Regions from separate parts of the Cupriavidus sp. 94F1 genome, predicted to be linked through region 1. Evidence: predicted binding sites of a transcription regulator. Region 1 holds the regulator's gene; the other holds the start of a gene.
The links. The regulator FNR, encoded in region 1, switches genes on or off when oxygen is low (the NO sensors DNR and NnrR bind a similar motif). The targets are predictions, from matches to a motif close to TTGATNNNNATCAA.

Region 1 (3,528 bases):
CCGGATTCGTGTGCCGATCGACGATGCGAAGCAGGGTACGCACAAGATCGAGGTGACGGTCACCGCCGAGACCGAAACCGATCGGAAAGTGGATATCCGGCAAAGCACGAGTTTCATCGTGCCTCGCGATCTGTGATGCTGTCACGGATGGTGAGCCGGGACGAATGCCAATAGGAGAGCGCAATGACCCAACACCCCGCAAAGCCCTGGTACAGGGAGCCATGGCCCTGGATTTTGATGAGTGGTCCGCTGCTGGCGATGGTCGCTTGCGGTATCACGATCTGGCTGGCAAACACCCATGCCGATGTGCCGGTGAACGATGCCACGCGCCACGGACTAGTGGTCGAGAAGGCCGGTGCCGATCGCGCTGAACCCGCTGCGAGGCGCCCATGAGACTGCGCTGGCTGATGTGGGTGCTATGGCCGGCGTTTCTGATGGGCGGTGCGGCCACGGCGGTGGTGTTCTCGGTGGTGGATCCCGGAGACCTCAGCTTCTTCGGACAACCGGTAGAAGCTTCCCGGCAGGCGATCTACACCGTTGGCTTCCTGGTCGCGTGGTTGTTCTGCGCGTTGTCCAGCGGGCTCACGCTGTACACGATGCCGGTGAAGCTCAGCGACACCGATGAACTCGAATAGCAATGCAGAACAGGCGCTGCAAACAGAAAGGACGCGCTGGATGGCTCCGGCGCGGCCTTTGTCGTGATGCGTGGCCCTGGCTTTCAGCAGGACCGGCTGTACACCTGCTTGATGCCTGCCATATCGACGAGCTTCACATGTCGCTGACGAATCTGGATCAGGCCTGCTTCGGCAAAGCGCGAGAACAGGCGGCTGACGGTCTCGAGTTTCAGGCCCAGGTAGCTGCCGATTTCCTCGCGGCTCATGCGCAGCACGAACTCGGTGGACGAATAACCGCGCGCCGACAGACGCTCGGACATGTTGACGAGAAACGCAGCCAAACGTTCTTCGGCGCGCATCGATCCGAGCGTGATCAGCATGACCTGGTCCTGCGAGATTTCCTTGCTCATCAGGCGCAGGAACTGGCCTTGCAGCGAGGGAAGGATGCTCGACAGCGATTGCAGGTCGTCGTAGCGTACGACGCAGACTTCGGCGTCTTCCAGCGCGGTGGCGTCGGAGGCGTGCTGCATCTCGCTGAGGCCATCGAGGCCGATGACTTCACCGGGCAGATGGAAGCCCGTGATCTGTGTGCGCCCGTCTTCCATCGTGACGTGCGTCTTCAGTGTGCCAAAGCGAATGGCGTAGACCGCATTGAGCGGTTCGCCCATGCGGTAAAGCGTTTCGCCCTTGTGAACACGCACGCGTTCCTGCACGAGCGTGTCCATCTTCGCCAGGTCTTGTTGCGACATGCCCACGGGCAGGCAAAGCTGGCCCATGGCACACGTTGAGCAACGGGGCGACATCTCGGTGACGGGAATGGAAGTCAACAATTGAAGTGCTCGTTATGAATGCGCTTGCAGCGAGGGCGCGATGCAGGCATTTTACAGCGTCATGTGACGCAGAAGCGAGGAACAGTTGCCTTTTGGTGTGCTTTTAAGCGTTTTTCTGATGGCATTGCTCGGTGGCATGCATTGCGCGGCCATGTGTGGAGGAATTGCTATTGCCGCGGAGCAGAAACAGCACCGCGATGTGGCAATTGTCATACACCGTACCGCTCGTCAGTGGTGGACTGCGCTGTGCATCATGCATGCAGGCCGCATCACGACATACATGCTGCTGGGTGCGGTGATGGGTGCTGTCGGTGCGACGGCGTGGCGGCAGGAGTATCTGCCATTGCAGCGATGGCTTTATGCCGGGGGCAGCATGATGCTGGTACTCACCGGTGTGTGGCTGTTGCGTGGACGCGTGATGCGTTCCGACTGGATCGAGCGGCTCGCCTCTCTGGCCGCCGTGCACGTGGTGCAGCGTGCGCGGGCCATGACCGCCCGACTGCCGGTGCGGCTACGTGGCGAGCGTCGCGCAACGCCGCTGTTGCGCCGATACGGTATGGGTCTGGCCTGGGGGCTGGTGCCTTGCGGAATGATCTATGGCGCATTGGCGCTGGCACTGCTGGCAGGCAACGCGGTGTCGGGCGCGCTGGTGATGGGCGCGTTCGGGCTCGGCACGCTGCCCAACCTGCTGGTGATCTCCGGGCTGTCGGGGTACCTGCGGCAACTCTCGCGCAAACCTGTGGTGCGGGTCGCGTCGGGGCTGCTGGTGATCGGCTTCGGCGTGCTCGGCGTGGCCCGGTCGATCTGGCTCCCGGACACGCTGGCCCAACACGGCTTTTGCGTGGTGTTCTGAATCGGCCACAAGGGCGGGTTGCGGGCGGGGCCGGGAATGCCATACAATCGACGGAACCACGGTATCGCGCCGCACCATTGCTCGGGGCGCCGCTGGGGCCGCATTCCTGATCTGGGGAGCGTGCCCAGGGTTTTTGGCCACTCCGGTGCGCCGAGAACGTCTCAACAGTCCATCCGGTTCAAAAGATCTGGTTAAAAGACCGGCTGCGGTTGGGAAATGGCGCCGGTCAGGGCAGGGTTGCCTGAGCCGATACCGTTTTGTTTCTTGCCGTCTTGGCCATCTGGTGGCCCTGGCGAATGTCCGCCCCGAAGGGAGAAGGCGCGACGCAAGAGGTCCGTTGACTGGTGAAACTGGCCAGCGCCGGACGATCTCCTGCCGGATCGACCCGGCATTTCGATGCAAAAGAACGAGGTGCGCACGGCTGCGCTGCATTAGGCAGGCGAGCTGGCTGCGCGATGAAATGGCGGCGGCTTCGGCCTCGCTGTATCTGCAATCTCCAGTGCTCCGGGATTCGTCCGGGGGCAGGTGCAAAGACAGGCTGCACGCAATCACATGAATACCCAAGAGGCGAAGATCGTCCTCGAGACCGCGCTGATCTGTGCGCAGGAGCCGCTGCGCGTTGGCGATCTGCGACGGTTGTTTGCCGACGACGTCGGTGCCGACACGATCCGAGTGCTGCTCGAGGAACTGCGGCAGGACTGGCAGCCGCGCGGGGTCGAACTCGTGGCGCTGGCCAGCGGCTGGCGCTTCCAGAGCCGCCCCGAGATGCGGGAATTTCTCGACCGGCTGAATCCGGAAAAGCCCCCCAAGTACTCGCGTGCGGTCATGGAGACCCTGGCGATCATCGCGTATCGCCAGCCTGTCACCCGTGGCGATATCGAGGAAATCCGGGGCGTGACGGTCAGCACGGACGTGATCAAGAAACTCGAGGATCGCAGCTGGATCGAAGTCATCGGCCATCGCGACGTGCCCGGTCGTCCCGCCTTGTACGCGACGACCAAGGCGTTCCTGGATGACCTTGGCCTGCGTTCGCTGGACGAACTGCCCCCGCTGGAGGATGCCCAGGCGCAGGCGCAAGCGGCGCTCCTGGAGCAGCAGGCCATCGATTTTGAAGAAATCGCCACGGCTAACCCGCCTGCCGGCGACGAGGAAGCGTTTGCCGAACCGGCAGCCGCGTTGACCGTCGAGGCCGCCGGGCCGGAGGTGGGCGCCGGGCCTGTCGAGGCGGGAC
Region 2 (3,528 bases), on a different contig from region 1:
GGCGTGTATGGCCCGGCCAACCTGCCCGCGCCGGTGACCCAGGCCCTGAACGCCGCCTTCGTCGAAGCCCTGGCCCGTCCCGACGTGCGCGACAAGCTGGCCCAGGCCGGTTTCAACCCGAAGGGATCGAGCGCCACCGAGCTGCAGGCGCTGACGCAAACCGAGTACGAGCGGTTCGGAAAGGTCGCAAAATCGGCGGCCATCACGGTGGACTGACCGCCGAGCCGCCTCGCTCGGCCCGGCGCGCATCCATTACAATCGCGCTGCATCGGGCCCTCTCGCCTCAGGGAGGGCCCCTACCGTTTGCCGAGCCCGCCATGAAACAGGATCCCCGCTTCCCCAACCTCTTCATCCTCGATCACCCGCTGATCCAGCACAAGCTGTCGCACATGCGCGACAAGGAAACGTCGACACGCACGTTCCGCGAGCTGCTGCGCGAGATCACGCTGCTGATGGGCTACGAGATCACGCGCAACCTGCCGCTGACCACGCGCCGCATCGAGACCCCGCTGGTGGAAGTGGACGCCCCCGTCATCGCCGGCAAGAAGCTGACGATCGTGCCGGTGCTGCGCGCCGGCGTGGGCATGAGCGACGGCCTGGTGGAGCTGATTCCGTCGGCGCGGATCGGCCACATCGGCGTGTACCGCGACGAACAGCACCGCCCGGTGGAGTATCTGGTGCGCCTGCCGGACCTGGAAGACCGCTCGTTCATCCTGTGCGATCCGATGGTGGCCACCGGCTACTCGGCCGCGCATGCGGTGGACGTGCTCAAGCGCCGGGGCGTCCCCGACGAAGCCATCACGTTCGTGGCGCTGGTCGCCGCGCCGGAAGGCGTCGAAGTGTTTCAGAAGGCGCATCCGGGCGTGAAGCTGTTCGTTGCGTCGCTGGACAGCCATCTGGACGCGCACGCCTATATCGTGCCGGGCCTCGGCGATGCGGGCGACCGCCTGTTCGGCACCAAGAACTGAGTGCCTGTGACGCCGGCTGGCGTTGTCCGAGCCGGCGGCATTTGATGCGCCTCAATGTTGATGGGGGCGGGCTGATCCAGACTGGAATGCCGTCTACGGCATATTCCAAGCAAGGAGCCACCCCATGGAAGCACTGAAAATCCTCACCTCCACGGCGACCGGCCTGGCCAGCCTGGCCGTCATCGCATTCATCATCGGCATGGCCGCCTTCTATGCCTGCCTGTTCGCCCGCAAGGCGCGCGAGGATGCGGAAGCGGCCAGGCGCGGCTCGGAATCATCGGGTCGCCCGCAATAAAAGACGCCCGCGCAATGCGGGCGTTTCCACATGGCGGCCCTGGCGGATGATTACTTTTTCTTGCCGCCGCCCAGCAGGCTGCCCAGCACACCGCGAATCAGTTCGCGCCCGACCTGCGACCCCACCGTACGGGCCGCCGACTTGGCCACCGACTCCAGGATCGAATCGCCACGCCCGGTCTTGCCCGTGCCGCGCGTGAGCGAGCCCCAGACTTCACCGACCCAGCCGCCCTCTTCCTGTGCCGGGGCGCCGCCCGGCTGGGCGCCAGGCTTCGGGGGAACCTTCGCATCGGCCGGCGTGCCGTTGGAGGCCTGCGCCACGGCGCCACGCAGTTTTTCGTAGGCCGATTCGCGGTCGATGGTCTGCTCGTACGTGCCGGCCACCAGCGAACTGGCGATCAGCGCCTTGCGTTCGTCGTCGTTGACCGGACCGATCCGGCTGCCCGGCGCCAGCACCCAGGCGCGCTCGGTCACGCCCGGCGTGCCCTTGGCATCGAGGCACGACACCAGCGCCTCGCCCACGCCCAGCTCGCCGATCACCTGTTCCAGATCCAGCTTCGGATTGGCCCGCATGGTCGTGGCCGCCACCTTGACCGCCTTCTGGTCGCGCGGCGTGAAGGCGCGCAGCGCGTGCTGTACGCGGTTGCCCAGCTGGCCCAGCACGGTGTCGGGGATATCCACGGGATTCTGCGTCACGAAATACACCCCCACGCCCTTGGACCGCACCAGCCGCACCACCTGCTCGATCTTGTCGAGCAGCGCCTTGGGGGCGTCGTTGAACAGCAGATGCGCCTCGTCGAAGAAGAACACGAGCTTGGGCTTGTCGAGATCGCCGGCCTCGGGCAGCTTTTCGAACAATTCCGATAGCATCCAGAGCAGGAAGGTGGCATAGAGGCGCGGCGCGTTCATCAGCTTGTCGGCCGCCAGGATATTGACGACGCCCTGGCCCTTCTCGGTCTGGATAAAGTCGTCCAGGTTCAGCATCGGTTCGCCGAAGAACCTGTCGGCGCCCTGCGATTCCAGCGCCACCAGGCCACGCTGGATGGCGCCGATCGACGCCGACGAGATATTGCCGTACTCGGTGGTGAACTGGCTGGCGTTGTCGCCCACGTACTGCAGCATCGCGCGCAGGTCCTTGGCATCGAGCAGCAGCAGGCCGCCGGCATCGGCAATGCGGAACACCAGGTTCAGCACGCCCTGCTGGGTGTCGTTGAGTTCCAGCATGCGCGACAGCAGCAGCGGGCCCATGTGCGACACCGTGGCGCGCACCGGATGGCCTTTTTCGCCGAACACGTCCCACAGCGTGGTCGGGCATCCGCCCCACACCGGCTCGGGCAGGCCGTGTTCCGCCAGGCGGGCCTTCAGCTTGTCCGATGGCTGGCCCGGCTGGGAAATGCCGGTCAGGTCACCTTTGACGTCGGCCATGAAGACCGGCACGCCCAGCCGCGAGAAGCCCTGCGCCAGGGTCTGCAGCGTGACGGTCTTGCCGGTGCCGGTGGCGCCGGTGATCAGGCCGTGCCGGTTGCCCATTTCAGGCAGCAGCACCATTTCGTGGTCGGCGTTCTTGGCGATAAGGATGGGATCGGCCATGGCGGGGTCTCGTCGGTCGGCGGTCGGGGCAGGAAACAGGTGCGCTGCGGATAGGGAACGGGTACGGGCAGGGCAAACAACCCATACATGGCACTGCGGCGGCAGGGGCGCGTGATAAAATCCTGCGCTGATTATAGCCAGCAGATTGGCACATCAATCACATGGCGTGGCCGCCGGATCGTCAGGATTCGTCCCAGAGACCCATCCGGCCCGGCCCCGCCGGCGCAATGCCGCCGGGTTCCCACACCACACGACACGTTTTCCGCTTCGGAGAGAAACATGGCCGGTCATTCCAAATGGGCCAACATCAAACACAAGAAAGCTGCCGCTGACGCCAAGCGCGGCAAGATCTGGACACGCCTGATCAAGGAAATCACCGTGGCCGCCAAGCTCGGCGGCGGTGACATCGATTCGAACCCGCGCCTGCGCCTGGCCATGGAAAAGGCCATGGACGCCAACATGCCCAAGGACAACATCCAGCGGGCGATCCAGCGTGGCGTGGGTGGCCTGGAAGGCGCCAACTACGAAGAAATCCGCTACGAGGGCTACGGCCTGGCCGGCGCCGCCATCATCGTCGACTGCCTGACCGACAACCGCACCCGTACCGTGGCCGAAGTGCGCCACGCGTTCTCGAAGCACGGCGGCAACATGGGCACCGAGGGTTCGGTGGCGTTCA

Region 2: AC3FJ6_RS06265 (DUF3149 domain-containing protein) is a predicted target of FNR. The motif match lies at 1,010-1,023, and genes of this name have one in related genera.

The regions. Positions count from the first base shown of each region.
Region 1 covers NZ_JBYOJT010000001.1:104,740-108,267, reverse strand. Annotated here, with positions in the region: gene ccoG (cytochrome c oxidase accessory protein CcoG) at 1-136, shown strand, start outside; gene AC3FJ6_RS00490 (hypothetical protein) at 184-393, shown strand; gene AC3FJ6_RS00485 (hypothetical protein) at 390-635, shown strand; gene fnr (fumarate/nitrate reduction transcriptional regulator Fnr) at 719-1,444, opposite strand; gene AC3FJ6_RS00475 (sulfite exporter TauE/SafE family protein) at 1,530-2,297, shown strand; gene scpB (SMC-Scp complex subunit ScpB) at 2,850-3,528, shown strand, end outside.
Region 2 covers NZ_JBYOJT010000002.1:477,439-480,966, reverse strand. Annotated here, with positions in the region: gene AC3FJ6_RS06275 (Bug family tripartite tricarboxylate transporter substrate binding protein) at 1-216, shown strand, start outside; gene upp (uracil phosphoribosyltransferase) at 318-968, shown strand; gene AC3FJ6_RS06265 (DUF3149 domain-containing protein) at 1,093-1,263, shown strand; gene AC3FJ6_RS06260 (helicase HerA-like C-terminal domain-containing protein) at 1,314-2,852, opposite strand; gene AC3FJ6_RS06255 (YebC/PmpR family DNA-binding transcriptional regulator) at 3,132-3,528, shown strand, end outside.